2 regions of the Cupriavidus basilensis genome follow, and region 1 is predicted to be linked to the other one. Evidence: predicted binding sites of a transcription regulator. Region 1 holds the regulator's gene; the other holds the start of a gene.
The links. Region 1 encodes LexA, which represses DNA repair genes until DNA is damaged. Its sites were predicted from a motif close to ACTGTATNNNNATACAGT; they were not measured.
Positions count from the first base shown of each region.

Region 2: the regulator LexA is predicted to act here: its motif matches at 7,404-7,421, upstream of recA (recombinase RecA).

Region 1 covers NZ_CP062803.1:2,477,521-2,493,424, reverse strand. Annotated here, with positions in the region: gene F7R26_RS11250 (hypothetical protein) at 283-1,488, shown strand; partial or broken gene F7R26_RS40950 (DNA adenine methylase) at 1,905-2,243, shown strand; gene F7R26_RS11235 (hypothetical protein) at 2,397-3,635, opposite strand; gene F7R26_RS11230 (SOS response-associated peptidase) at 3,744-4,385, opposite strand; gene F7R26_RS11225 (hypothetical protein) at 4,375-4,797, opposite strand; gene F7R26_RS11220 (hypothetical protein) at 4,818-5,084, opposite strand; gene F7R26_RS11215 (hypothetical protein) at 5,072-5,374, opposite strand; tRNA gene F7R26_RS11210 (tRNA-His) at 5,662-5,737, opposite strand; gene F7R26_RS11205 (hypothetical protein) at 5,843-6,013, opposite strand; gene lexA (transcriptional repressor LexA) at 6,122-6,778, opposite strand; gene F7R26_RS11195 (asparaginase) at 7,007-8,005, shown strand; gene rpsF (30S ribosomal protein S6) at 8,107-8,481, shown strand; gene priB (primosomal replication protein N) at 8,556-8,855, shown strand; gene rpsR (30S ribosomal protein S18) at 8,859-9,137, shown strand; gene rplI (50S ribosomal protein L9) at 9,169-9,621, shown strand; gene F7R26_RS11170 (replicative DNA helicase) at 9,877-11,268, shown strand; gene F7R26_RS11165 (DUF47 domain-containing protein) at 11,480-12,106, shown strand; gene F7R26_RS11160 (inorganic phosphate transporter) at 12,120-13,130, shown strand; gene F7R26_RS11155 (C40 family peptidase) at 13,228-13,908, opposite strand; gene F7R26_RS11150 (hypothetical protein) at 13,984-14,406, opposite strand; gene F7R26_RS11145 (PhoH family protein) at 14,616-15,904, opposite strand, start outside.
Region 2 covers NZ_CP062803.1:706,912-722,815, reverse strand. Annotated here, with positions in the region: gene F7R26_RS03265 (PglL family O-oligosaccharyltransferase) at 1-299, opposite strand, end outside; gene F7R26_RS41395 (pilin) at 409-1,029, opposite strand; gene F7R26_RS03255 (TerC family protein) at 1,266-1,961, opposite strand; gene sucD (succinate--CoA ligase subunit alpha) at 2,268-3,149, opposite strand; gene sucC (ADP-forming succinate--CoA ligase subunit beta) at 3,231-4,397, opposite strand; gene F7R26_RS03240 (DUF2889 domain-containing protein) at 4,467-5,141, opposite strand; gene recX (recombination regulator RecX) at 5,492-5,959, opposite strand; gene recA (recombinase RecA) at 6,121-7,194, opposite strand; gene F7R26_RS03225 (response regulator) at 7,492-8,178, shown strand; gene F7R26_RS03220 (sensor histidine kinase) at 8,284-9,840, shown strand; gene F7R26_RS03215 (DUF4212 domain-containing protein) at 9,837-10,154, shown strand; gene F7R26_RS03210 (MFS transporter) at 10,418-12,118, shown strand; tRNA gene F7R26_RS03205 (tRNA-Met) at 12,322-12,398, shown strand; gene tolA (cell envelope integrity protein TolA) at 12,718-13,464, shown strand; gene F7R26_RS03195 (MetQ/NlpA family ABC transporter substrate-binding protein) at 13,583-14,422, opposite strand; gene F7R26_RS03190 (efflux transporter outer membrane subunit) at 14,506-15,904, opposite strand, start outside.

The DNA of each region.
Region 1 (15,904 bases):
GAGCCTCGCCCTGAGTCGAAATCCTAGCGCCTTGTCTGTAAAAATTTCCTTAAATTTATCCCGCCAGCACGAGAAAGTGCGCGTTGGGTATGAGGTCAGGCTGGATGCGGCTGTGGCGGCTGGCCGTTATGACTCGCAGCTCCGCGTCTCCAATCAACGGGGTGAGAACTTTAAAAATGGAATAGACTCGGTTGGCAACGCAGACTTTGCGATGCGAGTTGCTTGTGATGTTGGATATGTCTTGGTGGGGCCTTCAATTTTTCCAGAGCAACCACAGAGGGAATGGAAATGAAAAGAATAAAAGAATTTCTGTCGTGTATTTTTGCGGTGTTTGCCTTGATCTCTGCCGCGTATGCGCAGGGCGGGGCGGGGCAGTTAAATCCATCTTATCCATATCAAAGAACGTTTGCGGGCGCCAAGGTTATCGGGGTATATAATGGAGTTGTATATGGACTTCAGTTTGGTCAGAGCGGTACGGTGCCGGGGTACGATAATTTTTTGTATAGTAATGACCAGGGAAATACTTGGATTAATACTGGGGTTTCGTCTAGTCAGGCGTTGGGTAACGCTGGGAGCGTTATCCAGATGGTGTTTCAGTGCAATATGCAGTTCATAATAACAAATAATGGGAAGATATATAGAAACCAGCTGAATGCTTGGTCGAATTGGGCTGACGTTTCCGTTCCAAATGTTCCCGCAAATACCACGGGTCGCCCCGATAGTTTGGCTTCAAATGGGCTGTATCTTTATTATGGAAACTACAACGGAGATACAAATAATCCTGGGGTCGGTGCGCATGTCTATTCTTCTCCAAACTGCGGAACCTCATGGTCGGAGGTATTGGCAACGAATGGTCGGCATGTACACGCCATTGGTGCTGATCCCTCAAATATTAGCTCGATTTGGGTAAGCATAGGCGATGGGGGCTATGCAGATGCAGGACTCTGGCATTCTTCTAGTTCGGGAAGCGGGGGGTCGTTTGTACGTGTATCAGGCAATCGATATGGTATTGACCTTGCATTCCCGCCTCAGGTTAATGGCTTGCCAGGATGGGTGCTTCTCGAAGGCGATGGATCGAATCCGAGTGGATTATTTGCGCCGCCCGTTGTAATGGCATTCGATAAGGCCAATCTAAGTGGTTCACCCGGAATACTTAATTCCACTACAGAGGGATTGATTTGGCCGAACTCCAGAAAGACTTCTCCTACCATACCTGGGTGTACCCAGGCTTCTTACTGGGGAGGGAGCGGTGCCGGTATTAGTGTGACATCCGAGGGAAATCTGTTTTGGATAAACAGCAACGAAGGTGATCCTTGCATCAGAACCGGCGTTTGGTTGGCGCAAGGGCCGGATTTTACTTCATGGGCGCTTTTGGAAGAGCTCACTGGGCAGATTACGGGGTGGGAGTATTACAAGACTTTCGAGATTGGGCCGTATCTTTTTAATAATATATACAGAATTAAAAAGCCACGATTCGTAGGGCAGTAAAATTGACCCGGCGGCCGGACTCGCCAACAAGGCGTTGGCCGCGCCGCCGTAGTTTTCACGCAAAGGATTGTCGCTGTATCGTTTGGAGACCTTTTTCGGGCGGCTCAAGGGCACACCACCAATGCCTAAGAGCAGATATGGCACTCGTCGGCACCGTGGAGTATCCGCGGCGTCGACTTCTTAATGATGAACTGAGGAAACGCTCAAGCGGCGCGGCACTTGCCCGCTTGACCTTCACCCAGTCCCGGGACCACGCGCCGGCCTGATAGGCGCCACCGCAGATCCCGGCGCTGCCGGTGGAGATGGTGAAGCGCGAGCCGAACTTGCTCCAGAGGCTGCAGCAGCTCTCGACGCCATCGCCCGAGACGGCGACCGCTGCCGGTGTTAGCGCACCGCCGGCGGCCGCCGGACACACTGCCTACATCGAGCAGTTGGACTGGGCGGTGTGCATGGCACGCTACAACCGCGCGCATACGCTGTTCTACCTGGATCCGCCGTATTAGGAAACTGAGGGCTATGGCGTCGGCTTTCCGCTCGCGCAGTACGAGCGCATGGCCGACATGATGCGCGAGCTCAAGGGCAAGGAGATTGTCAGCCTGAACGACCACCCCGAGATCCGGCGCGTCTTTGCCGATTTCCAGATGGAGTCGCTCGACATTGAGTACCAGGTGGGTGGTGCCGACAAGCCGGCTGTGCGGCGCGAGCTGATCATCTACAGTTGGGATCGCCAGGCTGAGCCGGTTGGACTGTTCTAGCGATCAGCTCGGTTGGAAAGTCGGATCGGGTGAGAATGGCCGGCGGTCGAAGCCCCTCTTGTGCCTTTGTTGGATATGTTGTAGCGACTAGGGGGCTTCGCGGCCAGCTGCGGGCAGATAATGTTGGTTGGTAGCGAGCTATATATCGCTTTGCTATTTCCCTTTGGTGCTCGATAGTATGTCTTTAAAGGCATCAAGAATCTTTTCTGGCGGCAATTTCTCAAGCGCTTTTTCAAGTATCTCGCTGATGGGTGAGGCCGGTTCATTTTTTGATAAAACTCTCACGGGGTTGGCGCCGAAATTCTTGATCGCGTACTCTCGCAGTAGTTGTAGCATTTCTCCGTCGTCGCCCATTTCATTTCTGTAGCCGACGAATGAATGGGCGGCAGCTTCCTTAAATGCGTAGTCTTCAGTCAGTCTTAGAATGTGTCCATATTGCTTCGCCGAAAACCACGTGAGCCAGATGAATGGAGCTAGGAGTAGATATTTCGAAAGACCAACAATTAGCGCTGTCTTTTCTGATGAAAATTCAACTGAATTTGTCTTTGTGTCGTGCCAAATAAATGCGCCAGAGAGGACAAGAAATGTAATGCCGATCAAGAACAGTGCGGCCCACAAAATCTGAGTTCGATCTAGGCTCTCGCGGCGATCCTTGAACGATTTCGCAAGAGCAATTTTGCTTGCTCCTTCTAGTGTGCCCTCAATGTCGGAGCGCTTGTCGTCAAATTGCTTGAATAGCTTCTCTTGGGCGATTGAGGCGGTACTTAGGGAAGCTACATATTGATCGACTTTCAGCTTCTCGGCTTCCGCTGCGGCCGCGCTTGCTAATGCATTTGTTTGTGCGGTTGCTGACGTCCTTTCTGCGCTGCTGATTAACTCAGACCTGTCGAGGATTTCCTTGGTGATTTTCTCGGCATCAGATGCTATTTTTTGAATCTTCTTTTGTTGTCCTAGTATTAATTTGCTGACCTCTTCTATTTCGTGGCGTTTTGCTAGTGTTTCTCCAATGGCTGGTGATGGCGGAAATCCATCCTGCTCTGTAGGTATTAGCCATTGTAGCTGGCTTCGCAGTCCCCATAGGTGACTGACGATGGTGGGTGTGGTTTGAGAAAGCCATGAGATGCCATTGGACTTGGCGGTACTCATATAAGACTCTATTTGCTGCGTCGAGTTTGTAATGGGGGGCCACAGCAGCGACATTAATACCTGGTCTTTTTGGTACTTCTCGACGGAGGCAACCGCCGCGATCAATGTCTCGAACCAGTCCGTAATTTGTTCCGTTGGGACGTTCATATTGCTTCCCCCGAGTGCTGTCGCACCCAGGCCGGGAGCCATTTCATCCCAAACACTTTTCGCAGCCGTCAAGCGACCGGCGAACTCTGTCTCACTCATCTTATCCCCCTGTTTGAATTGCTCGTCATTATGCCTAATGACGGGGTAATGAGTGGGAGAGTGCTGTTGAAGGAGTTGCTTTCTTGTTGTGGCGCCCTTTCTATGGAGCTACTTGCCCACTGGCGTGCGAGGCGCCGGCTCGGCTGTCATCTTCGAGGCAGGGTAGGGCTGCATGAGACTTCGGGCCTGCTCAGGATCTCTGCAGGTCAGCCAATCGTCCCATTCCGCCCGCGGCACGATGACGATCATCCGTTTTTCCTTGCCCGGGGCATGGAAGCGGTTCATCAGCGGATGCTTGTCCGAGTTGATGGTCAGCATGGTGAACGAGATGGCACCATCTGGCCAATCCCGCCACAGGCCGGCGATGGCGAACTCAGGTTCGTCCTTCAGCCAGATCCGCCAGCGCACCGACTTTGCTTGCCCCTCCGCATAGAACGGCTCGTAGAAACTGGTGGCTGGCACCAGGCAGAGCTGACCCTTCTTCCACGGCCCGGAGAACGACCGCTTCTCGCCGACCGTCTCCGATCGCGCGTTGGTGGTGTCAAACTTGGCTACGCCAGGCGGGATGCGCGTCTTGGGCACCATGCCGAACGTCCCCACCAGGGCCTGGCGCGCGCCGTCGGCGCCGGCCACAACTATCGGCGCGGCATAGTCCGGCCAGGTTTCAGGCGGATAGTCGATGGGCGGTGGCTCGACGCCGAAGACGTCGCGCAGCAGCTGGCGCTGCACCGGGGCATAGTTAGTGCACATCCTCATCTCCTGGCAGGGGCGTTAGTGGCAGCACCCGCCGCGCCTTCTCCGAGACGCGCCGGTGCTTGTCCTGCGCATCTTGCCACGTCGCCGAGGTGAAGATCTTGTCGATGCCGCCCCCGGACAGGTGGGTAAGAAAAACTGGCTTGTCGTTCATCTTGTCCGGCCATGGGCAGAAACATGTCCAGACGCGGGCATCCTGCTCGGGAAGGTCAGTGCGCAGCACGAAGCGTTTGAACCAGCCCCTCAGAAATTCATGATGCGCGTTGCCGTCCAGCGTGTGGACTGGCTGGCCGTGAGGGTCCAGGACGTACAGCTGCATGCTGAAGGGGTCGCCATAGGCATCCGGCGTGCCGCCGCGAACGGCGTGGCGTAGCGCGCGTACCCAATTCTCTGGGGTGTTGGGTGGCATGGCGAGGCGGCTGCTGCTAGTCAGCGGCGCGGGAACCGCGCGCGCAGCGGCGTCTTCACCGCCGGCCGGGCCACCTTGATCCGATGGTGCTGGCCGTCCTGCTCGAAGGAGAGGTAATCGGCCGTCCACACCATCTTCTCGATGTGGCGCGTCTCGATGCCGTGCACGGTCACGGCGCTGGCTGACACCGTGACGCCTTCGCAGTCCAGGCGCAGCTCGGCCGTGTCGCCGGGCAGGAACTGGGTTTCCAGGAAGATCGATGCCGCCTGGTAGGTCACTGGGAACATGCCATCTCCTGCCGGGTGGCGTAGTGGCGTTCGCCGCGGGTGCGTAGTCGGATGGTGTTCGGGCCGAGGATGTCAGCGCCATAGGCGAGGCAGAAGCTCAGTCGCGCACCGTCGTGTTCGAACGCCAGGCGGTCGATGGTCCACGGCAGCGCCTGGATGGCCGCTGTATCGACACCCATCAGGTGCAGCGTGGCGCCGGCGGCCTGAGCGGCGGCCTCTACCTCCGGGTTCCAGGTGTCGGCCGTGAGCAGCGGATCGTCGATGGTGAGGCGGGGGCGGCGGATGGCCAAACGCGCAGCCCCGTGGGACTGACTATATAGATAGACGGTATCGGGGGCGCAGGCGAACATGTCTCTCTCACTAGATACTGTATGGATGTCCAGTATAGGAGTCGTCCTAAGCCAAGCGCGGATAGTTGAGTTAACTGTATGGATATACAGTGTTGATGTGCGATGCGTCGAGCCAAAGCAAAAAGCCCACCGAAGGGGTGGGCTTTTCAAGTTCCAAAAATTGGAAGATGTTCTTCCAAAATTCTGGCTAAGTTAGCAACTGCAAACCTCGCTAACCTTATATATTCTGGGGTGGCTGATGGGACTCGAACCCACGACGACAGGAATCACAATCCTGGACTCTACCAACTGAGCTACAGCCACCGTCGATGTCGTTCTGCTTGGTGCCGAACGACGAAGAACAAGATCATACAATGCCAAAAGCCGGATGGCTAGTACTCTGCACAAATTTTTTTCAGTGCCACCTGCTTAACCCGCCAGCTTGGAGGATTCCTCCAGCTCGAGCATTCGGCAGATAGCGGCCATGCTGCCAACCATGGTGCGTCGTTGCGCGCCCTGGTAGATGCGTACGCCTTTGGACTGGCGGAAGGGCACGGGCTTGACGGGGCGGCGGGCGGAAAGGCGGTTGGCTGGCAGCATGGCTACACCTGGTGACTTGCAACAACAGTTAGCGGTACCCGCTATGCGGGTGCGTTGGCACAATCGGGTGTCGGCTTGTACGGGGTTAGCCCGCCTCAGCCGCACTCGTCAGAAGGCGCCGGGGCGGATGAGGCCGACGGCGATGCCCTCCAGTGAGAACTCTTCGCGGCCGGCTTGCACGATGATGCTGGGGAAGTCGGGGTTCTCGGCAATCAGCTCGATGGTGTCGCCGCGGCGGTTGAGGCGTTTGACGGTGACGTCGTCGCCCAGGCGGGCGACAACGATCTTGCCGTTGGCGGCTTCGCTGGCGCGCTTGACGGCGAGCAGGTCGCCATCGAGGATGCCGGCGTCGCGCATGCTGAGGCCACGCACCCGCAGGAGGTAATCGGGTTGCACGTCGAACACCGAGGCGTCGACCTGGTATTGGCGATCGATGTGTTCGGCGGCGAGGATCGGGCTGCCGGCTGCAACGCGCCCGACCAGTGGCAGGGTTAGTTGCATGACGCCGGCCATAGGCAGGGAAAACTGGTCGGGTAGCTCCGAGTCGCTGCGGGAGACCTTGAGGCGGATGCCGCGGGAGGCGCCGGGGGTGAGCTCGATCACGCCTTTGCGGGCCAGGGCACGTAAGTGTTCCTCGGCTGCATTGGGTGAGGAGAAGCCGAACTTGGCGGCGATCTCAGCGCGCGTGGGCGGGAAGCCCGTGTGCTGGAGGCTGCTGCGGATCAAGTCGAAAATCTGCTGCTGTCGCGGTGTCAGGGTCGCCATGGTCGCCGATGTTTGGAAGCACTGTATGTTTAAACAGTATGCTGTGATTTTATACAGTATCGAGTGAAGTGCAAGCGGAATTTTTGGGAGTTTGCGCATTGACAGGTGCGTTCCACGAATCTTGGCGCGTGCCGTGATGTGCGGGCAGAGGGATTACAATCCGCGGCACCTGAAGCGTGTTGCGCTGCTTGCTGTTCAACTTTTCTGGTTCCCGACCACTTTCCCGCCATGTCTCTCCTGCCTCGCGTCGTCGTGCTCGCTACTGGCGGCACCATTGCCGGTTCTTCCTCCAACCCAGCTAGCAGCGCGAAGTACCAGGCGGCGACGGTGCCGGTGACAGCGCTGCTCGACGCGGTGCCGGCGCTGGGCGCGGTAGCTCGGATCGAGGCCGAGCAGGTTGCGCAGGTAGATAGCAAGGACATGTCGTTCGCGCTCTGGTCCACGCTGGTGGAGCGTGTGGCGTACTGGTCCGCGCAGCCCGATGTGTCGGGCATTGTCATTACGCACGGCACCGATACCCTGGAAGAAACGGCCATGCTGCTGCACCTGGCTTGCGTGGGTACGGTGCCAGTCGTGCTGACGGCTGCGATGCGGCCGTCGACCTCGTTGTCGGCGGATGGCCCGTTGAACCTGCTGGATGCGGTGCGCGTAGCAGCGGATGCTGGCGCGACGGCCAAGGGCGTGCTGCTGGTGATGAATCAGGAGATCCACGCAGGGCGCGATGTGATGAAGGCGCACACATCGGCGGTGAATGCGTTTGTGTCGCCGGTATCTGGGCCGATTGGCTTTGTTCAGGACAACCTCGTGCGCTTTGTGCGTATCCCCAGCCGCTTGCCGGTCAAGGCCTGGCCGGTCCCTTGCGCATGGCCGCAGGTCGAGATCGTGGCTAGCTATGCGGAGCCGGGCCGGATCGTGGTGGATGCCTTGGCGCGGGCGGGCGTGGCAGGCCTGGTCGTGGCGGCCGCTGGCAACGGGTCCGTCCACCAGTCGCTGGTGGAGGCGCTAACCGATGCTGCTGGCGCGGGCGTGGCAGTGGTGCGCAGTTCGCGCACAGGAGCGGGGCATGTGGCGATTCCTGCGCCTCCCCGGCCGGCGTCGGGCGTTTTTGTTTCGGCCGGCGACCTCAATCCCTATAAGGCGCGCGTACTGCTGGCGCTGGCGCTGGCTGCGGAGCCTGGATTGGCAAAGGATCCGGCGGCGCTGCAGGCACTATTCACCGAAAACTGAGGCGGCTTGCTCCCGATAGCAAAAGCACGCTATACTTTAAGGCTATTCAACCTTGCTGCACCGGACATGGCGCTCGGGCAGCTTATCCAAAAGGAGCGTCAATGCGTCATTACGAAATCGTATTTATCGTCCATCCGGACCAGAGCGAACAAGTCCCGGCCATGATCGAGCGTTACAAGACGCTGGTCACGTCCCAGGAAGGCCAGATCCACCGCGTGGAAGACTGGGGTCGCCGTCAGATGGCCTACATGATCCAGAAGCTGGCCAAGGCTCACTACGTTTGCCTGAACATCGAATGCGGCAAGGAAACCCTGGCTGAACTCGAACACGCGTTCAAGTTCAACGATGCAGTGCTGCGCCACCTCATCGTTCAGACCAAGAAGGCTGAAACCGCACCGTCCCCGATGATGAAGGAAGTGCAGCGCGAAGAAGCTCGCAAGGCCGCGCAACAGACCAGCGAAGTCCAGGCCGCCTAAGTGCGGACTGTTGTGGTTGCCGCCGGCGTTGATCGCCGCGGCGGCAAGTGCGGGCATCGGTGCGGGAGAGTGCGTTGAACCAGTTAAGGCTCTGCGCAACGCTCGCGGAACGCGATGCCTTGCGTTACACCCCGGCCGGGGTCCCCGTGGTCAACTGCATCTTGCAGTACGCGGGCGAGACGGTCGAGGCGCAAACGCCCAGGCAGGTGGAGTTCTCCATCGCCGCCATGGGAATTGGTCAGATCGGCCAGCGGCTTGAGCGTACCCCGCTCGGCGCGATGCTCGACTGCGAAGGATTCCTGGCCCGCAGGCACCGCAACAGCAAGGCTCTCGTCTTTCACATCACTGGATGTAAAGCATTCGAAAAGGATTGAATCATGGCATTCGTCAAACGTGACAACAAGAACAAGAAGCGCTTCCAACAGCAAAACCCGCTGTTCAAGCGCAAGCGCTTCTGCCGCTTCACCGTGGCTGGCGTGGAACAGATCGACTACAAGGATCTGGACACCCTGAAGGATTTCATCGGCGACAACGGCAAGATCACGCCGGCCCGCCTGACCGGCACCAAGGCGCACTATCAGCGTCAGCTCGACACGGCCATCAAGCGCGCGCGTTTCCTCGCGCTGATGCCCTACACCGACCTGCACAAGAACTGATCGGCCCTAGGTCCGTTAAGGAGAAAACACGATGCAAATTATTCTGCTTGAAAAAGTCATCAACCTGGGCAACCTGGGTGACATCGTTCGCGTGAAGGACGGCTACGCCCGTAACTTCCTGATCCCGAACAAGAAGGCCCGCCGCGCTACCCAGACCGCTATCAGCGAGTTCGAAGTCAAGCGCGCTGAACTGGAAAAGGCAGCCGCTGAAAAGCTGGCAGCTTCGCAAGCTGAAGGCGAAAAGCTGAATGGCCTGACCGTGCAGATCACCCAGAAGTCGGGTGTGGACGGCCGCCTGTTCGGTTCGGTGACCAATGCCGACATCGCTGAAGCCCTGGCTGGCCAAGGCTTCAAGGTCGAGAAGGCGCAAGTGCGCCTGCCGAATGGTCCGCTGAAGGTTGTTGGCGACCACCCGGTCAGCGTCTCGCTGCACACCGACGTGCTGGTCGACGTGACGGTTTCCGTCCTGGGCGAACACGCCTAAGCATCGGCCTTGCTGCCGGCGCCCACTTGTCCTTCGGGCTGGTGGGCGCCGGATGCCAGCGCCGCTTGCTTGACCAAACAAAAAGGCAGGAGCATCGCGCTCCTGCCTTTTTGTTTGGCCGCGCCCCTTGCTTGCCTGATCGCCCGATTGCTACGGGGCGGGGCCGGTTGTCCCGCCGTCACACGGCAGGATGCCCCAACGGCGGGCTGCGAATTCTCCGCCGGCTCGCTGGCGTCGACCGTTATAATCCCCCCTATGAACGCGCCTGTCGCAGACCCCCAACTAGACAATCTCAAGGTACCGCCGCATTCCATCGAGGCCGAGCAATCGGTGCTGGGTGGCCTGCTGCTGGACAATGCCGCCTGGGACCGTATCGCCGACTTCCTGAACGAAGCCGATTTCTATCGCTTCGATCACCGGATGATCTTCCAGAGCATCTCCCGGTTGATCGCTGCTACCAAGCCGGCTGACGTGATCACCGTCTACGAGTCGCTGCAAGGCGCAGGCAAGGCGGAAGAGGTGGGCGGCCTGGCCTATCTGAATTCCCTGGCGCAGAACACGCCCAGCGCGGCCAATATCCGCCGCTATGCGGAGATCGTGCGCGAGCGCTCGGTGCTGCGCAAGCTGGTGACCGTGGCCGACGATATCGCTACCGCGGCTTTCGCCCCGAAAGGGCGCGAGGTGCGGGAACTGCTCGACGAGGCGGAATCCAAGGTATTCGCCATCGCCGAGGAAGGCTCGCGCGGGCAGAAGGGGTTCCAGGAAATCCAGCCATTGCTGACCCAGGTGGTCGAGCGCATCGACGAGCTGTACCACCGTGACTCGAGCACCGACGTCACCGGCGTGCCTACCGGTTTTATTGACCTGGACCGCATGACCAGTGGCATGCAGGCCGGCGACCTGATCATCGTGGCGGGGCGCCCCTCCATGGGTAAGACCGCTTTCTCGCTGAATATCGGCGAGCACGTGGCGGTGGAGCAGGGCCTGCCGGTGGCCGTGTTCTCCATGGAAATGGCGGGCACGCAGCTGGCCATGCGTATGCTGGGCTCGGTCGGCCGGCTTGACCAGCACCGCCTGCGTACGGGCCGCCTGCTTGACGAAGACTGGCCGCGGCTCACGCACGCCATCCAGCGCATGAACGATGCGCAATTGTTCATCGACGAAACGCCGGCACTGAGCTCGATGGAGCTGCGCGCGCGTTCGCGCCGGCTGGCGCGCCAGTGCGGCCAGCTCGGGCTGATCGTCATCGACTACCTGCAGCTGATGTCGGGCTCGGGCGGCGGGGAAAACCGCGCCACCGAAATTTCGGAAATCTCGCGCTCGCTCAAGGGCCTGGCCAAGGAACTCAACTGCCCGGTGATTGCACTGTCCCAGCTGAACCGAAGCCTGGAACAGCGCCCGAACAAGCGCCCGGTGATGTCCGACTTGCGTGAATCCGGCGCTATCGAGCAGGATGCCGACGTGATCCTGTTTATTTACCGCGACGAGGTCTACAACCCCGATTCGCAGGACAAGGGCACGTCCGAGATCATCATCGGCAAGCAGCGTAACGGCCCAATTGGCACCGTGCGGCTGACGTTCCTGGGGCAGTTCACCAAGTTCGACAACTTCAGCGGTGGCCCCGCCTTCTTCGACAACGACAACTGAAGCCAGCCCTGGCGCGGCTTGCCGGGCCTCGTGGCCCGGTGGCCACAGTCGATTGTGCCTGCCGCGTGTCAAAGTCCCCCGGCATCGCCGCACAAACCTGTAAAATATTGCGTTTTGATGACAGCCGCCCTCGGGCGGCTGTCGTTTAATGCGTATCCGCCTGATTCAGTAACTACCCGCGGCGCCCCCGCGCTTCGACAAGGAACATTCCATGTTCGGCCGATTCATGCCCACTGAGGGCAAGTTCTTCGAATACTTCAACCAGCATGCCGATTGCGCGGTGACCGCCGCCCGCGAGCTGGAAGTGCTGGTCAACGACCTGCCCAATGCGGAGGCCCACGCTCGCCGCGTGCAGGCCACGGAAAAGAAAGCCGATCGCATCACGCATGACACGATCGACCTGCTGCACAAGACCTTCATCACGCCGCTGGACCGCGATGAGATCCACAAGCTCATCACCACCATGGACGACATCCTCGACCTGATGGAAGACGTGGCTGAAACCATCTCGCTGTACGACGTGACCAGCCTGACCGATGAGGCGCGCAAGCTGGCCTCCATCTGCGTGCAGTGTTGCGACCAGGTCAAGATCGCGGTCGGCCTGCTAGAGGACATGAGCAATGCCGGCGCCATCCTGAAGACGGCGCAGCAGATCGACCAGCTCGAGTCCGAGGCCGATCGCGTGATGCGCGCCGCCATGTCCAAGCTGTTCCGCGACGAAACGGACGTCAAGCGCCTGATCAAGCTGAAGGCGATCTACGAGCAGCTCGAAACCATTACCGACAAGTGCGAGGACGTCGCCAACATTCTCGAAGGCATCGTCCTGGAAAACGCCTGAGGCACAAATCGGCATGCAAACAATACAAATGAGCCTGTGGGTCATTGGCCTGCTGGTGGCTCTCGCCCTGCTGTTCGATTTCATGAACGGCTTTCACGATGCCGCCAACTCGATTGCCACGGTGGTGTCGACGGGCGTGCTCAAGCCGCACCACGCGGTGGCCATGGCGGCCATGTGCAACGTGGTGGCGATTTTCATCTTCCACCTGAAGGTGGCGGCAACCGTCGGCACTGGCACGATCGACGTCAACATCGTCGATCACTACGTGATCTTCGGTGCCCTGATGGGGGCCATTGCCTGGAACCTGATCACCTGGTACTACGGCATCCCCTCGTCGTCCTCGCACGCGCTGATCGGTGGCTTGGTCGGGGCTGCGGTGGCCAAGAGCGGCACCGGCGCACTGGTCGGCGGCGGTCTTCTCAAGACCGTGGCTTTTATCGTCATTTCGCCGCTGCTGGGCTTCCTGCTCGGCTCGCTGATGATGGTGATCGTGGCCTGGACATTCTTCCGCACGCCGCCGTCGCGGGTCGATCGCTGGTTCCGCAGGCTGCAACTGGTCTCGGCATCGCTGTACAGCCTGGGCCATGGCGGCAATGACGCGCAGAAGACTATCGGCATCATCTGGATGCTGCTGATCGCCAGCGGCCACGTGGCGCAGGGCGGTGCGGAGCCGCCGATCTGGGTCATTGTTTCCTGCTACGTGGCGATTGGCATGGGCACCATGTTTGGCGGCTGGCGCATCGTGCGTACCATGGGCCAGAAGATCACCAAGCTCAAGCCGGTAGGCGGCTTCTGCGCGGAGACAGGCGGCGCCATCACGTTGTTCATTGCCTCGGCGCTGGGCGTGCCGGTGTCGACCACCCATACCATCACCGGCGCCATCGTCGGCGTGGGCTCGGTGCAGAAGATGTCGGCGGTGCGCTGGGGCGTGGCCGGCAACATCGTCTGGGCCTGGGTGCTGACGATTCCCGCATCTGCCTTCATGGCCGCCATCGCATGGTGGATTGGCCGGCATATCCTCTAAGCCATCGGGCCATCGGATTCCCGCTCGACAAGCAAGCAAAAAGCCAGGCGCCATGCCTGGCTTTTTGCTTGTCGGGAAGGCCGGAGCCGATGGCTATCTATCGATTGGCGAAAGCGGCAATCGGATCGTCATCCACGGGGGCCGGGGGTACAACGGAAGGCGGCGGTGCTGCTGGTGCGGCCGGGGGCGCGGCCGATGCCGGCGCCTGGTTGATTCCCGATGCAACCCGTCGCGCGCCGTTGTAGCGGGAGGCCCAGTATGACTTGCTCATGTCTTCGAGCCGAACCGTGCCGCCGGTGGATGGCGCGTGGACAAAGCGGTTCTGCCCGACATAGATGCCGACATGCGAATTGGCCCGGCCGGTGGTATTGAAGAAAACCAGGTCACCCGAGGCCACCTGGCTGCGCTCCAGCGAGACGCCGCGCTCGCCCATGGCTTCGGTGGTGCGTGGCAGGTTGACGTTGGCGGCGCGTAGCACCACATAGCGGACCAGGCCGCTGCAGTCGAAGCCCGAGTCAGGCGTATTGCCGCCGTAGCGATAGGGCGTGCCAACCAGCGACATTGCCTGGATGGAGACTTCTTCCAGCCCGGCGCTGGGATCCACCATGGGGGTGCCTGTCGGGCGCGGCTGGCCGCTATAGCGCCCAGGCGGCGGTGTCGAAGCGCAGGCGGCGAGCAGCAATGCCGCCGAGCAAAGCAGGGGCAGGCGGGCGGTGTGGAAGATGTGGGCCAGGCTGGGCACACGTCTTCCGGCAGGGGCTTTCTGGCGCAGAGGCATCCTTCTTGGTCCGATCCCGGGCCAGGAGCCGTGGCGTGAAGGGTGCCGCCCGGCGAGGGTGCCTCCCCTGGCGCCTTACCAGCGCAATTGCGCGTTGTAGGTGCCCGTACTCACGTTGACCGACTTGGCCTGTCCCTTATAAGTCGCTTCGATATTGTAGCTGCCTTGCGGAGCCTTGATCAGGCACTTGGGCCCGGAAGCGGTAAAGCTGGCCACTTCGTGGCCTTCGCGCGTCATCTTGACGGCCACGTCGGCGAGGAATTCGCCGCGCTCGCCCTGGGTAAACAGCAGGCCCATGTTGAAGTTCTTTTGCTGCGCGGCCAGTTGCCGCTGTTCGTCCGCGGCAATGCCGCCGCAGACGTAGCTGACGGGTCCCATGGTGCGGATTACCATTTCGTCCGCGGCGAGCGCGGGACCCGCAAGCAACGAGGCCGCGGAAATTGCGACGCTGCTGGCCAGCGCGAGCCGCAGCGATGTGTGGTTCAGGTGGTTGTCCATCAATGTCTCCATCGATCCAACAAGCCGGGAGGGGCAAAAAAAGCGCCCGCCAGGCGCCGGCACGCAAGATGCCGAAATGGCGGGCGCTCCGGATGCTTTGATGCTAGGCCACGCCGGCAGGCAAATCTGCCGGTCGCGGTCCTACAAGGCATCCGACGGTGCCAGAGGTTGCGAACGCTTAGTCTTCAGCGATGATGCGCTCCCGCCCCTTAGAGGACATCCGCGGCATGGTCGGCCAGGCGCGAGCGTTCACCGCGCGCCAGCGTCACATGGCCACTGTGGCTCCAGCCCTTGAACCGGTCGACCACGTAGGTAAGGCCGGACGATCCTTCGGTCAGGTAAGGCGTGTCAATCTGCGCGATATTGCCCAGGCAGATGATCTTGGTGCCGGGGCCGGCACGCGTTACCAGCGTCTTCATCTGCTTGGGCGTCAGGTTCTGAGCCTCGTCGATGATGACGAACTTGTTGACGAAGGTGCGTCCGCGCATGAAGTTCATGCTCTTGACCTTGATGCGCGAGCGGATCAGTTCCTGGGTGGCCGCGCGACCCCACTCGCCGGCGCTGTCGTCGCTCTTTTGCAGCACTTCCAGGTTGTCGTCGAAGGCGCCCATCCAGGGCTGCATCTTTTCTTCCTCGGTGCCCGGCAGGAAGCCGATATCCTCGCCGACCGGCACGGTGGCGCGGGTGACGATGATCTCGTTGTAGAGCTTCTGGTCGAGCACCTGCTCCAGGCCCGCGGCAAGCGCCAGCAGTGTCTTGCCGGTACCGGCCTGGCCCAGCAGGGTGACGAAGTCGATCTCCGGATGCATCAGGAGGTTGAGCGCGAAGTTCTGCTCGCGGTTGCGGGCGGTCACGCTCCACACATTGTTCTTGTGGTGCGTGTAGTCCTTGAGCGTCTGCAGCAGCGCGGTCTTGCCGTTGATCTCCTTGACCTGGGCGTACAGCGGCAGGCTACCGTCGCTGGGTTCCAGGAAGACAAACTGGTTGACCAGGAAAGAGGGCACCAGCGGGCCTGTCAGACGATAGAACATCGCGCCGGACTTCGGGTCCTGCCAGCTTTCCACTCCCTTGCCATGCTTGGCCCAGAAGTCGTTGGGCAGCAGCATCACGCCCGAGTACAGCAGGTCCTTGTCCTCGAGGACCTGGTCGTTGAAGTAATCCTCGGCGGGCAGGCCGAGCGCGCGCGCCTTGATGCGCATGTTGATGTCTTTCGACACCAGCACGACCTGGCGCTCCGGGAACTGCTGCTGCAGTGCGCTGACCACGCCCAGGATCTGGTTGTCCGCCTTGCCCTGCGGCAGGCCGTCGGGCAGCTTGATCTCATTGAGCTTGGTCTGCAGGAACAGCTTGCCCTGCGCGTCGCGGTTGCCCAGCTTGGCGAGCGGCAAGCCGTCGTCGAGCACGCCGTCGGTGCCGCCCACCAGCGCATCGAGGGTGCGGCTGACGGTGCGGGCGTTGCGCGCGACTTCGCTCATGCCCTTCTTGTGGTTGTCCAGTT
Region 2 (15,904 bases), 1.8 Mb from region 1:
AAGCGGCTGCCCGACACATCGGCCATGCCGGTCAGCGTCTGCGTGATGCCGGTGGCGATCAACCAGAGGGGAAAGAGGACGATCCAGGGGAACTGGGCGGGAGCCGCCTGGTAGGCCGTGCCCCTGCCTTGCCGCTGTGCCAAGGCGCCCAGCACGATGACGGAGAGCGCAAACAGCAATGCCGAGGTCCATTCGCCGTAGAAAGTGGCGAGCGGAAGCGTGTGCCGGGAAACCAGCAGCGGTAGCGAGATGGCTACGGCGAGGAAACTGAGAGGGATGGCTGACCGGGAGGGCAGCATGCGGGGTGCCTTGTTATGCCTTGTGGGCAGAAGGCGGATGATAGCTTGGGGAGTGGATAAAGAAAAAGCGCCCGAAGGCGCTTTTTCTTTATCAATCGCGTACCACAAATTACGGACGGCAGTTTGCCGGGCGCAGATTGTTTGGCAGCGTACCACCGAGTGAGCAACTCCACTGGTTCGGCCAAGCGGCACCCGCTGCGGCGCTCAGGTCTACAGCAGCACCCGCCGCGTCCACGGGGGTAAACACGAGCGTCGGCGCAGCAGCCGTGCCCATCACGGCCTGATTGTAGGTGATCGTAATCACGCCCGCATCCGTAATAGCGACGCCGTTCACGTTCGGCGTTGCAGCTGGTGCAACCCAACCGGTGGCAGCAATCATTGGGCTAACACCTCGAGTCTGGAAAGTTTCCGTTACGGCTGTCTTCGCCGATGCGGCCAGTGAAATACCCTCGGTAACGCGTGCACGGCGCGTGTAATCTTGATATTGAGGAATTGCGATGGCAGCCAAGATACCAACAATCGCAACCACGATCATCAGTTCGATCAGCGTGAAGCCCTTCTGGACTCGGCGGCCCAGTTTTTTCATTTGTTGCACCCGTTGTTGCATGATTGACCCCTCGAAGGAATTTTGGATACAAATCGAAACATTTTGTTTCATGTGATGCTGTACGTTCTTAGCACTTAGCGTGCCAGCGCCGGCAAGCCTTGATGTCTCGTCGGCGAGTGACAATTTTCGCCACTTCGGGCCCTTCCGGGTGTTGATCCCGCGCAAATTTTGTCACTAAGTATGACGCGGCGGGTCAGTAAACCCGCGCTTTGGCTCAAGTCAGTCTGAAACCGTACTGAAATCACCGTCATGTCTGCAGCGCGGCCTGCGCTACAGCCCGAAAACAAAACGGGCGGCTCCCGGGCCACCCGTTTGTCCGGCAGCGCCCCAACGGGGCACCACCTCGTCCACAAAGCCCGTCAGGCCGTCTGTGGCGCCCGCTTGCTCAGCAGCTTGCCAACCACCACCACCAGCGCGGCACCCAGCACGCCGAACACCAGGTGGGCATGCGGCACGTGCATCTCGAACCACGCGGCGTCCACCGGGTCGCTGACCAGCATTTCACCGGCCAGGTAGCCCAGCAGCGCGGCGCCCAGCACGATGATGATGGGGAAGCGGTCCATGACCTTGAGCAGGATGGTGCTGCCGAACACGATCAGGGGGATCGACAGGCCCAGGCCCAGAACCAGCAGCATCAGCTGGCTGCCTTCCGGCCCCTTCTGCGCCGCGGCGGCTACGGCCACCACGTTGTCGAGCGACATCACCAGGTCGGCGATCAGGATGGTGCGGATCGCGGCCCAGATGTTGTCCTTGGCCGAGTGGCCTTCTTCGTCGTCATCGCCGGTGAGCAGTTGCACACCGATGTAGACCAGCAGGATGGCGCCGACGATCTTCAGGTACGGCAGGCTCAGCAGCTTGACCGCGGCTACCGTGAGCACCACCCGCATGATGATGGCGGCGGCACTGCCCCAGAAGATGGCCTTCTTCTGCTGGGCGGGCGGGAGGTTGCGGGAGGCCAGCGCGATCACCACGGCGTTGTCGCCGGATAGCACGATGTTGGTCAGGATAATGGATCCCAACGCGATCCAGAAAGCGGTGGAGGACAGCAGTTCCACGGTAAAGCTCCTCGAGTTTCTTAAATTATGATTCGAACGCCACATGGCGCCGCCAAAAACTGCGGCGCCTGCGGAATTTCGGATGTCTGAGTCTTCAGACATGAAGATTTACCGTATCAAGCTTTCGATTCGGTTTCAATCGGCATGTCGCGCACCTTGGGAGATACCCTAGGTAACGGTACTCCAGAATGACATGCCCCCGCACGGAGGCGGGGGCATGGGGAGCCGGTGTGCAGTCGCGGTCACGCGAGCGCGCCGGCTCCGGCAAGCGTTCCCGCCCGGAGGCGGGAGGCTGCGTTTCGGTATTTACAGGATCGACTTGAGCAGGCGAGCCATTTCCGACGGGTTCTTGGTGACCTTGATACCGCAGGCTTCCATGATTTCCAGCTTGGCTTGCGCCGTGTCGGCACCGCCCGAGATCAGCGCGCCGGCGTGGCCCATGCGCTTGCCCGGAGGCGCGGTCACGCCAGCGATGAAGCCAACCACCGGCTTCTTCATGTTTTCCTTGATCCAGTAAGCCGCGTTGGCTTCGTCCGGACCACCGATTTCGCCGATCATGACCACGGCGTCCGTTTCGGGATCGTCGTTGAACATCTTCATGATGTCGATGTGCTTCAGGCCGTTGATGGGGTCGCCACCAATGCCGACTGCCGACGACTGGCCCATGCCCAGCGCGGTCAGCTGACCGACTGCTTCATAGGTCAGCGTGCCCGAGCGCGACACCACGCCGATGCGGCCCTTGCGGTGGATGTGGCCCGGCATGATGCCGATCTTGATTTCGTCAGGCGTGATCAGGCCCGGGCAGTTCGGTCCCAGCAACAGGGTCTTCTTGTTGCCCTTGGCCATCTTGTCCTTGAGCTCCATCATGTCGCGCACGGGGATGCCTTCGGTGATGCAGACCACCAGGTCCAGGTCAGCGTCAACGGCTTCCCAGATGGCGGCGGCAGCGCCTGCGGGCGGCACGTAGATCACGGACACGGTGGCGCCGGTCGATGCCTTGGCATCCTTGACGCTTGCGTAGATGGGAATGCCTTCGAAGTCTTCGCCCGCTTTCTTCGGGTTCACGCCGGCAACGAAGCAGTTCTTGCCGTTGGCATAGTCGCGGCAGCCACGGGTGTGGAACTGGCCGGTCTTGCCGGTGATGCCCTGGGTGATGACCTTGGTGTCTTTATTAATCAGAATCGACATGCTGTAATCCTTTGCTTGGCTCAAAGCAGCGCGCGAAGGCCTGGCCCCGGCGCGCTGCTGGCGTTCGTGTTCGCGTCTGGCTTACTTGCCCGCGGCAGCAGCCACGACCTTCTGGGCAGCTTCTTCCATGGTATCGGCGGCGATGATGGGCAGGCCCGAGTCGGCCAGCATCTTCTTGCCGATCTCTTCGTTGGTGCCCTTCATGCGCACGACCAGCGGCACGGACAGCGACACGGCCTTGGATGCAGCGATCACGCCTTCGGCGATCACGTCGCAACGCATGATGCCGCCGAAGATGTTGACCAGGATGGCCTTCAGGTTCGGGTTCTTCAGCATCAGCTTGAAGGCTTCGGTCACCTTCTCGGTGGTGGCACCGCCGCCCACGTCCAGGAAGTTGGCCGGCTCGCCGCCGAACAGCTTGATGGTGTCCATGGTGGCCATGGCCAGGCCAGCGCCGTTCACCAGGCAGCCGATGTTGCCGTCCAGCGAGATGTAGGCCAGGTCGAACTTCGACGCTTCGATTTCAGCCGGATCTTCTTCGTCCAGGTCGCGGTAAGCGACGATTTCCGGGTGGCGGAACAGGGCGTTGGAGTCGAAGTTGAACTTGGCGTCGAGCGCGATCACCTTGCCGTCGCCGGTCAGGATCAGCGGGTTGATTTCAGCCAGCGAGGCGTCGGTGTCCCAGAATGCCTTGTACAGGCCTTGCAGGGCCTGGCGGGCTTGCGCCACGCTTGCGTCGGGCACGCCGATCTTGCGGGCGATGTCGTCAGCGTCCGCGTCGAGCAGGCCGGCCGACGGATCGATGATCAGCGTGTGGATCTTTTCCGGGCTGTGGGCAGCGACTTCCTCGATGTCCATGCCGCCTTCGCTGGAGGCCATCAGGGCGACCTTTTGCGAAACGCGGTCAACCACCAGGCTGACGTACAGTTCCTTCTTGATGTCAGCGCCTTCTTCGATCAGCAGGCGGTTGACCTTCTTGCCTTCCGGGCCGGTCTGGTGCGTGACCAGGGTCATGCCGAGGATGTTGGTGGCGTAGGTCTTGACCTCGTCGATGCTCTTGGCCACCTTCACGCCGCCGCCCTTGCCGCGGCCGCCCGCGTGGATCTGCGCCTTGACGACCCATACCGGGCCGCCCAGTTGTTCAGCAGCCTTCAGGGCCTCTTCGACCGAGAACGCGGGGATGCCGCGCGGAACCGGCACATTGTATTTGCGCAGGATTTCCTTGCCTTGGTACTCATGGATATTCATGCGTGTTTCCTTTCGGGTAGGCGTAAAAGTGTGGAGATGAAATCTCGGCGGACTGCAGGCCGGCCTGGCTTAGCCAGAAGTGCCGGTTGACCTGCGCGACATGGCGCCGTCGGCGGGGGCGGCGAGCGCCTCCGCTGGCTGCGCCGCCGGGGTCGATGACCCTTCGGTCTTGATCCTCGGTTTTGGCTGGTGACCATACCAGCGGGGGTAAAACTGGCGTACGACCTCGCCTTCGAAATGCAGGGCATGGCAGCCGTGCAACTGGTAAGGCGGCTCTGTACTGGTGTCTTCTACACCGCCGTCGCGAATGTTGAACACATCGCCGGCGAATGCCTGGATCGCGGTGGTCGGCAGTATGCCGGCCAGCTCGGTCAAATGGGTGCATCCGGCCACGCCCGACAGGCGCTCTTTCACCGACTTGCGGAAACCCTTCATCAGGTTCAGGCCGATCAGCTTGCGGTAGGCCGGGCCGATGGTGTCGCACTGGCCGGGATAAGGCACCCAGTCGGAACAGGCATCGGCGTCCACGACGTTCATGCGCAGGTCGATGGTGACGCGCAGCCACAAATCGTGCAGCGGCTCGCCCACCGGGCGCACGCCGCCGCCGGCCAGCGGAATCTCGCGCGGCTTGGTGTCAGTCAGGCGCGCTTCGATGTCCCATAGGCCGTCGTCCCTAAGATAAGCCTCCGCCGTGATGGCACGACGGTGACGCAGGGCGCGATTGACGGGCGGGGAAAGCGGCATAACACCAGGCAGGAGCGGGAGAAATGGACGGCTGGGCCGGAAAACCGCAGGATTTTAACATGCCGGACAACGCTCGCCGGGAACAAACTGCGCGCGGTGCTGTTGCCGGGGATTGTCGAGCGACGGGCAAGCCCCGCGCATGCGGAAAAATCACGGCATTGCGGCGGAAACGGCCTAAAGCACCAAGGCATGAGCAAGGCATGAACAAGGCGCGAAGATTCGGAATACGCCTACTCGCAAAGCAGGTATGCGCCCAAAACCGGTGCAGGACGTGGCCGTGACATTACCGCGGCATCACTGCGGCATCACTGCGGCATCACTTGAACTTGAGGCTGCCGTGTCGGCGAACGTCAGTCACTGCCATCCAGCCACGCATCCGCCCCTTTGATCACCTGGCTCACCACCGAGCGGGAAAAGCCGCGGGCGACCATAAAGCGGATCTGCTTGGCCCTGTCTTCGGGCGTGGCGGGCGGCGTGCCAAAACGCTTTTGCCAGACCGCGCGGCCGCGCTCCAGCTCCGACCCGCGCAGGCGATCCTGCAGGTCGGCGAGCTGATCGCCGCCGAGCTGATGAGTGCGGGCTTCCTGCATCACGCGCGCGGCGCCATAGCGCGCCGCGCGCCGGTGCACCAGGCTGTCGACAAAGCGCGCGTTGGATAACCAGTTCTCGCGCTCCAGCGCATCGAGCAACTGCTCGAGAGCCTCGGGAGACTCTGCGTGCGGGGCCAGCTTGCGCGCCAGCTCCGCCCGGCTGTGCTCGCGCCGCGACAGGTAACCGACGGCGCGGGCTTTCAGGGAGAGAGGTGGACGTGTAGCCATGGGGAAGGCGCGCTTGAACACCGCGCATTATCAATGCGCTTTATCAATGCGTTATATAGAAGCTAGAAGCGCTTTGAAAATGCAAACCGGGGCGGCGCGCGTCGCTGCGCGTGCCGCCCCGGGGTGGGGATCGCGGCCGGGCATGCCCCGGCCAGCGAAGCTCAGTCTTCGGCGGTGGCCACGGCGCCAGCGGTGGCCGGCGTGCCGTTCATCAGGACCACGCCCAGCGACTCGCGCACCTTGTTTTCGATCTCGTCGGCGATGTCCGGGTTTTCGCGCAGGTATTCACGCGCGTTGTCCTTGCCCTGGCCGATCTTCTCGCCCTTGTAGCTGTACCACGCGCCCGACTTCTCGACGACCTTGGCGTCCACGCCAAGGTCGATGATTTCGCCCTGGCGCGAGATGCCCTGGCCGTAGAGGATGTCGAAAAAGGCTTCGCGGAACGGCGGCGACACCTTGTTTTTGACTACCTTGACCTTGGTTTCGTTGCCGATCACCTCGTCGCCCTTCTTGATCGAGCCGATGCGGCGGATGTCCAGGCGCACCGAGGCGTAGAACTTCAGCGCATTGCCGCCGGTGGTGGTTTCGGGCGAGCCGAACATCACGCCGATCTTCATGCGGATCTGGTTGATGAAGATCACCAGGCAGTTGGTGCGCTTGATGGTGCCGGTCAGCTTGCGCAGCGCCTGGCTCATCAGGCGGGCCTGCAGGCCCGGCAGCGAATCGCCCATCTCGCCTTCGATTTCGGCCTTGGGCACCAGGGCCGCCACCGAGTCGATCACGATCAGGTCGACCGAGCCCGAGCGCACCAGCGCGTCGGTGATTTCCAGTGCCTGCTCGCCGGTGTCGGGCTGGGAGATCAGCAGGTCGCCCACGGACACGCCGAGCTTGCCGGCATAGTTGACGTCGAGCGCGTGCTCGGCATCGATAAAGGCGCAGGTGCCGCCCAGCTTTTGCATTTCGGCCACGACCTGCAGCGTCAGCGTGGTCTTGCCCGAGGATTCCGGACCGTAGATTTCCACCACGCGGCCGCGCGGCAGCCCGCCGACGCCCAGCGCGATGTCCAGGCCCAGCGAGCCGGTGGACACGACCTGGATATCCTGGTCGATGTCGGCCTCGCCCAGTTTCATGATCGAGCCCTTGCCGAACTGCTTCTCGATCTGGGCCAGCGCGGCCGCCAGCGCCTTCTGCTTTTCGGCGCTTACGCCAGCACCCGCCTTCTTGCCGTCATCCATGGTCGTCCTTCCGTCAATGGTGTATAAATAGGCCGCATGTGGCGCGCCGCCTGCTTTTGCGGGTAACCGCCCGACCCGCGCCGCGCTGCGAACTCCTGATGACAATGAACCTGGCAGCAGGGGCAAACATTGGGCAAACGTCGGTAATACATTCGTTGCTAAATTCAGTACGATCCGGCCCGCTCACTGCGCGACCGGATCAAGCGAGTACTGTATAAAAAAACAGTATGCTTGGCAAGTCCCGCACGCGTCATTTGATGTAAAGCGACGACTAAGCCGGCCAGGGTGGAGACAACCATGCGTATTCTGATCGCCGAAGATGACGATGTGCTGGCAGATGGCCTGACACGCTCATTACGTCACTCCGGCTATGCCGTCGACCATGTCGCCAGTGGGGTCGAAGCCGACTCGGCGCTCTCGACCCAGACCTTCGACCTCCTGATCCTCGATCTCGGCCTGCCCCGCATGCCCGGGCTGGAAGTGCTCAAGCGCCTGCGCACGCGCGGCGCCATGCTGCCGGTGCTGATCCTGACCGCGGCGGATGGCGTCGACGAGCGCGTCAAGGGCCTGGACCTGGGCGCCGATGACTACATGGCCAAACCCTTCGCCCTGTCCGAGCTGGAAGCCCGCGTGCGTGCGCTGGTGCGGCGCGGCGCCGGCGGCGGCGCCACGCTCACGCACCATGGCCCGCTGGCCTTCGACCAGGTTGGCCGCATCGCCTACCTGAACGAGCAGATGCTGGATCTCTCCGCGCGCGAAGTCGGGCTGCTGGAGATCCTGCTCACCCGCACCGGGCGGCTGGTATCGAAGGAGCAGCTGGTCGACCACCTGTGCGAATGGGGCGAAGAGGTCAGCAACAATGCCATCGAAGTCTATGTGCACCGGCTGCGCAAGAAGATCGAGGTGGGCGGGATCCGCATTGCCACGGTACGCGGCCTGGGCTACTGCCTGGAGAAATTCCAGGCCGCCGTGACGCACGACTAGAAAGCGCCATTAGAATCGAATCGGAATCAGAATCGGCATTGGCGCCGTTTCCCTTTGAGGGCATGCCGGCGACGCCGCCGGGACCTGCCCGATCACCTCCTCCCCATGAGCCTGCTGCGACTGCCCCGGCGGCGCGCGCGGGCCGCACGGCCCGCGCGCGCGCCCTCCCCGCCCGATGAGATCGTCAGCGACGAAACGCTGGCCGACGCCCTGCCGCACCTTGAAGACAGCGCGGGCCATCCGTCGCCGCGTTCGCTGTTCGGCGAAATCCTGGACTGGATGCTGGCACCGCTGCTGCTGCTGTGGCCGATGAGCATTGCCGTGACCTACCTGGTGGCGAAGTCCATCGCCAACGGGCCCTTCGACCGCTCGCTGGAGGCCAGCGCCATCGTGCTCTCGCAACAGGTGCGCGAGGTCAACGGGCGCGTCACGCTGCAGTTGCCACTGTCCGCACGCGAAATCCTGCGTGCCGATGAAACCGACAACATCTACTACCAGGTGGTGGGCACGCACGGCGAGTTCGTCGCCGGGGATAACGACATGCCGCTGCCCGGCGAGGACGATCGCGGCCACGCAGGGCTGGTCTCGCTGCGCGACGACCGCATCGCGGGCAACGATGTGCGCGTGGCCTACACCTACGTCGACCTGAAGCAGGCGGGCGACGCGCAGCCGGTGCTGGTACAGGTTGGCGAGACGCTCGACAAGCGCGCGCGGCTGGCCAATGAAATCATCAAGGGCGTGATCCTGCCGCAGTTCGTGATCCTGCCGCTGGCGGTGGTGCTGGTGTGGTTCGGCCTGACACGCGGGCTGGCCCCGCTGACCTCGATCCAGCAGCGCATCCGCGCGCGCAACCCCGGCGACACCAGCCCCATCGACGAACACGCCGCGCCGCAGGAAATCACGCCGCTGGTGGCCTCGTTCAACGACCTGCTGGCGCGGCTCGACGTTTCCGTGCAGACGCAAAAGCGCTTTATCGCCGATGCCGCCCACCAGATGAAGACGCCGCTGGCCGGGCTGCGCATGCAGGCGGAGCTGGCGCAGCGCGAGCAATCGCCCGAGGAGCTGCGCAAGTCGCTGGCGCAGATCGCCGGCAGCTCGGAGCGCGCGGCCCACCTGGTGACACAGCTGCTGTCGCTGGCGCGCATGGAGAACCTGGCCGGCGCCGGCAGCATGGCGCCGCTGGACCTGGCCGCGCTCGCGCGCGAGGTGGTCAAGGACTGGCTGCCGCAGGCGTGGGCGCGCCGCATCGATCTCGGCGTGGATGCCGACGACCACCCGGTGATGGTGCAAGGCAATCGCCTGATGCTGACCGAGATGCTCAACAACCTGATCGACAACGCCATCCGCTACACGCCGGCCGATGGCCACGCCACCGTGCGCGTCAGCGCGGATGCCTTCGAGCCCTTCGCGTATCTCGAGGTGGAAGACACCGGCCCCGGCATCCCGGTGGCCGAGCGCGAGCGCGTGATGGAACGGTTCTACCGCGTGCTCGGCACCAAGACCCAGGGCAGCGGCCTGGGCCTGGCCATCGTGCGCGAGATCGTGCAGCAGCACGGCGGCGATGTCAGCATTCTCGACCACGTCTACCAGACGGAGCCGCGCCTGGCCGGCGCGTGCTTTCGCATCACGCTGCGCCGGCCATCTCCCCTGGAGCCTGCATGACCGACCCTGACCACACGCGCGGCGGGCGCGGCCAGGCCGATCAGTCCGAGCGCCGCGCGTGGCATCGCAACCTGCGCTGGATTGCTGTGCTGCTGTCGATCTGGTTCGTCGTCACCTTCGTGGTCGCCTGGTTTGCCCGTGAGCTGCGCTTTGATTTCTTCGGCTGGCCTTTCTCGTTCTGGGTCGGCGCGCAAGGCGCGCTGATCGTCTACGTCCTGATGGCGGCAATCTATGCCTGGCGCATGAACCGCGATGAAGACGATGACGCCGGCGTGCCGCCCGTGCCCGCCCGCCAGCATGACGATGCTGCATAGCAAGATCCCGGCACCGCTACGCATCGCCGACTGACACAGGCCCGCCTGACACCTTTCGCACCGCGGCGCAGCACCGCCGGGCCTGCTTTGCGCCTAGCGTATACCCCGAGCGTTTAGTGGTGAACTCGGCCGAAATTGTCAGAACGCAGTAAGGTTCGCCTCCCACAATCCATTGCAACTTCGGAGGTTGTCGCGCGTCCGCCAGAGAGCGAGAGCGTGCCGGCCGCCAGCCCGAAAGATTCCGATCACAAACGGAGGAGACAATGGCCAATGCACAAAACGTGGCGATGCCCGGGGGCAGCGCCCAGAACTCGGTAATGACCGCCGAAGAGAGGAAGGTGATCTTTGCCTCCTCGCTCGGGACGGTGTTCGAGTGGTACGACTTTTATCTTTACGGCTCGCTGGCGGCCATCATCGCCAAGCAGTTCTTCTCCGGCCTCGATCCAACCGCCGCCTTCATTTTCGCCCTGCTGGCATTTGCCGCCGGCTTCATCGTGCGGCCGTTCGGCGCGCTGGTGTTCGGCCGCCTGGGCGACATGATCGGGCGCAAGTACACCTTCCTGGTCACCATCCTGATCATGGGTGCCTCGACCTTCATCGTGGGCCTGCTGCCGGGATTTGCCAGCATCGGCTGGGCCGCCCCGATCATCCTGATCGGGCTGCGCATGCTGCAGGGCCTGGCGCTCGGCGGCGAGTACGGCGGTGCCGCCACCTACGTGGCCGAGCACGCGCCGCACGGCAAGCGCGGCGCCTATACCGCATGGATCCAGACCACCGCCACGCTCGGCCTGTTCCTGTCGCTGATCGTGATCCTGGTGTGCCGCAACCTGACGGGCGCCAACTTTGAAGTCTGGGGCTGGCGCATTCCGTTCCTGCTCTCGATCCTGCTGCTGGGCGTGTCGGTCTACATCCGCCTGTCGATGAGCGAATCGCCCGCCTTCCAGAAAATGAAGGCCGAAGGCAAGACCTCCAAGGCCCCGCTGACCGAAGCGTTCGGCCAATGGCGCAACCTGAAGATCGTGATCCTGGCGCTGATCGGCCTGACCGCCGGCCAGGCCGTGGTCTGGTACACCGGCCAGTTCTACTCGCTGTTCTTCCTGACCCAGGTGCTCAAGGTCGACGCCACCACCGCCAACCTGCTGATCGCGGGCGCCCTGGTGATCGGCACGCCGTTCTTCATCTTCTTTGGCTCGCTGTCGGACAAGGTCGGGCGCAAGTGGATCATCATGGCCGGCTGCGCGCTGGCGATGCTGACCTACTTCCCGCTGTTCAAGGCCCTGACCCACTACGCCAACCCGGCCCTGGAGCGCGCGCAGCAGAGTGCCCAGATCGTGGTGACCGCGGATCCGAAGCAATGCTCCTTCCAGGGCAGCCCGATCGCCCGCGAAATCGATTTCCGCAGCTCCTGCGACATCGTCAAGCGGACCCTGGCACAAGCTTCGGCCAGCTATGAAGTGGTGGAGGCTCCGGCCGGCACCGTGGCCTCGGTGAAGATCGGCGACAAGGAGATCGCTTCCTTCAACGCCTCGCTGGTACCGGCTGGCCACAGCTTCGACGATGCGAGCAAGAAGCAGATCGCCGCGTTCAAGAAGCAGGTGGGCGAGTCGATGGCCTCGGCCGGCTACCCGACCAAGGCGGACCCCGCGCAGATGAACACCATCATGGTGCTGGTGGTCCTCGTCATCCTGGTGATCTACGTGACCATGGTGTACGGCCCGATCGCGGCCATGCTGGTGGAGATGTTCCCGACCCGGATCCGCTACACGTCCATGTCGCTGCCGTATCACATCGGCAATGGCTGGTTCGGCGGCCTGCTGCCCACCATCTCCTTCGCGCTGGTGGCGCAGAACGGCAACATCTACTACGGCCTCTGGTACCCGATCATCATCGCGGGCGTCACCCTGGTCCTCGGCTCGCTGTTCATCCGCGAAACCAAGGACGTGGATATCTACGCCAACGACTGAAGGCGCGTGAGCCGGCCCGTCGTCCAGGGCACCAGCCTCATGCACGACTGATCCGGTAGTCAGTCGCTCCACCGGCGGGCCGCAAGGCCCGCCGTTTTTTTTGCAGGCTGCAGGGTGCATGCCGTGCCATTCGACGCCCCGAAACTTTTTGAAGAAGTGGTGTTGACAGCCTCAAAATGCCATGTATAATCTCGGTCTTGTTCGGCGAATTAGCTCAGTTGGTTAGAGCGACGGAATCATAATCCGCAGGTCCGGGGTTCGAGTCCCTGATTCGCCACCATATTCGTTGAAGCCTGGAAACGGGCTACAACAAAAACCCCTCCCGATCGCAAGATCGGGAGGGGTTTTGCTTTTTGGGCTTCTGTTTTCTTGCGGTCGATTTCTATCCTCGCCGGATCTACGCTCCAACTTCAGAGCACCCCGCCGCGGAGAATCCCGCTTGCCTACCGCAACGATGCCGACCTAAGCTGCATGCAGTGGAGCCATGCGCGGGGTCGCGCACAGGGCATTGCACTGCCTCCTTTCACAGGGATGTGAGAGTGATTCCAGAGTGACACAGCACTGACTATGCATCGCCCGTCCGTGGCCTGCCGCGCGTCATGATGACCATCGCCCATCCGTATCAACAGGTGCAGGAGCGAGGAACGCTGAAGTGTTTCCTGCTGGCTCTGTTCATGCATCTGCTGCTGGGCTTGATGCTTTACTACGGGGTGCATTGGCAGAGCCGCACGCCAGCCGGCGTGGAGGCGGAGCTGTGGGACAGCGTGCCCGAAATTGCGCAGCCCCAGCCGGTGGTCCAGCCGACGCCCGTGGAACCGCAGCCCGTGTTGAAGCCGGAACCGGACGACAACGCCGACATCGCCCTGCAAGCTCAGAAGCGCAAGCAGGCCGCCGCGGCCGAGGAAGCCAGGCAGGCCGACCAGCGCGAGCGCCAGGCACGAGAGGCGGAGCGCCAGGCGGCCTTGAAGCAGCAGCGCAAAAGCGAACTAGCGCGCCTGCAGGCCATGGCCAACAGCGCTCCCACCACCGGTGGCGTAGGCAGCCACGTGGGCACCGGCGCCGGTGCTGGCGGCAACGCCTCGCCCGGCTACGCGGACCGCGTGCGGCGCCGCGTGAAGCCGAACATCATCTTTACCGAAGAGATCGCCGGCAACCCGGCCGCGGTGGTCGCGGTGCGCATGGCGCCGGATGGCTCGCTGCTGTCGGTGCGGCTCACCAAGTCCAGCGGCAATGCCGGCTGGGACAACGCCGTGCTGCGCGCGGTGGAGCGATCCGACCCGCTGCCGCGCGACGAGAATGGCGTGGCGCCCCCCGGCGTCAACATCACGTTCATGCCCAGGGAGTAGCGGCCGGCCACAAACAAAAAGCCCCTCCGGACCTTGCGATCCGAAAGGGCTTGACTGTCAGGCCTGCGCCACCGGGACGGCTACCGGGACAACTCAATGTCCTCGGCCACCTGCCCGATCAGAACGACGGCACCATTGCACCCTTGAACTCGTTCTTCATGAACTGCCGTACCTCTTCCGACTGGTAAGCCGCGACCAGCTTCTTCACCCATGGCTTGTCCTTGTCCTGGGTGCGCACGGCGATGATGTTGGCGTACGGGCTATGGATGTCTTCCAGCGCGATGGCGTTGCGGGTGGGCTGCAGGCCGGCGGCTAGCGCGTAGTTGGTGTTGATCACCGCCGCGGCCACGTCGGGCAGCGAGCGCGCCAGTTGCGCGGCGTCGAGCTCGACGAGCTTCAGCTTCTTCGGGTTGTCGCTCACGTCCAGCGGCGTGGCGTTGACGCCGTTGGTGCCAACACCGCTCTTGAGCTTGATCACGCCCTGCGCGGCCAGCAGGAGCAGTGCGCGGTTCTCGTTGGAGGGATCGTTGGGCACGGCAACCTTGGCGCCTTGCGGCAGGTCCTTGGGCGACTTCAGCTTCTGCGAGTAGATGCCCAGCGGGGAGATATACGTGTAGCCCACGCTGACCATCTTGTAGCCGCGCTGCTTCACCTGGCTGTCCAGGTAAGGCTGATGCTGGAAGCTGTTGGCGTCGAGGTCGCCGGCGTCGAGCGCGGCGTTGGGCTGCACGTAGTCGTTGAACTCGACGACCTTGATATTGAGCCCTTCGCGCTTGGCGACCTTCTGCACTACCTGCCAGACTTGCGCGTCGGGGCCGCTGACGGTGCCGACGCGCAGGGTCTGCTCCTGCGCCATCGCGGCGCCCGAGGCCACGATGCCGAGCGTGGCTACCGCGACGGACAGCGCTTGCCGCAGGGAGGGATAAGAGAAACCAGAAAAACCAGAAAAATTGGACATGCTGCTTGTGTTCCTTTGCGCCATGCGAGCCAGCTTGCATGGCTTTAACCATGATGACAGCCCAGCGCGCGTTCGATGCACGTTCAGTGCGCCTGCTCGCTCATCGTGCGCGACTCGACCTTGGGCGCATTTTGCCATCCGCCGCCCAGCGCAAGGAAGAGATTGATCTGGTCCAGCGCGACCTGGCTTTCCGACGCCGCCAGTGACGCTTCGGTGCTGGCGAGCGTGCGGTCGGCATCCAGGCTGAACAGGTACGGCGAGCGGCCGGCCTGGTAGAGCTGGCGGTTCTGCCGCGCGACTTCGTTGGCCTTGTCGCGGGCATCGCGCAGCGCCTGGGTGCGCTCCAGCTCGCGCGTGTAGCTGCTCAGCGCCGACTGCGTTTCGCGCAGCGCCTTGAGCACCACGCCGTCGAAGTGGGCAAGCGCCGCTTCGGCGCCGGCTTCGGTGCCGTGGATGCGGGCGCGGGTGCCGCTGGTCGGGATGTTCCAGGTGATCAGCGGGCCATAGCCCCAGTGCGCGGTCGGTGCCTGGCCAAGGTGGTCGAGAATGCCGGTGAAGCCGGCGGAGGCGCCGATGCGGATGGACGGGTACAGATCCGCCGTGGCAACGCCGATCTTGGCCGTGGCCGAGGCGAGTTCGCGCTCGGCCTGGCGCACATCGGGCCGGCGCTTGAGCAGCGCGGCGCCGTCGCCCACGGGCAGCGCCTGGCGCAGCCTGGGTTCTTCGTGGCAGGCGTACTCCGCCTGCGAGGTGGCGCTGGGCGGCTTGCCCAGCATCACCGCCAGCCGGTACGCCGCGCCCTCTTGCTCGGCCTTGAAGCGCGGCAACGCCGCGCGCAGCACGTCGGCCTGCGCCTGTGAGCGCAGCAGGTCCACCGGCTGCCCGCGCCCGGCATCGACCAGCTTGCGGGCCAGCTCGACGCCGCGGCGCTGCAACTCCAGCTGATGTTCGGCCACGGCCAGTTCATGCGTGGCGGCGCAGCCCTGCACGTAGGCGCGCACGGTCTCGGCCACCACGCCGACACGGGCCTGGTCGAGCGCCGCCTGGCTGGCTTGCGCGCCGGCCAGCGCCGCTTCATCCGCGCGCGCCAGCTTGCCGAAGAAGTCGATCAGGTAGGAAACCTTGAAGCCGACATCGCCAAAGTTCATCACCGGGATCTTCTCTTCCTTGAGCAGCGGCTCGCCGGCGATCTGCCCGCGTTCCGCGCTGGCGGAGAGCCTGGCTTCCGGCAGGTTCTCTGCCTCCACCTCATGGTAGACCGCGATGGCGCGCTTCAGGTTGGCCGCGGCCACGCGCAAATCGGTATTGGCAACAAGCGCCTGCTGCACCAGCTGGTCGAGCTTCGGATCGTCATACAGGCGCCACCAGCCATCGGGCACCTCGGCAATCGATACGGCGGGGTTGTTCGTGCCGAGCAGCGGGCCGTTGGCCGCTTGCGCCTTCACGGCGGCGTTGCCCGGCACATGGTAGTCGGGCCCGACC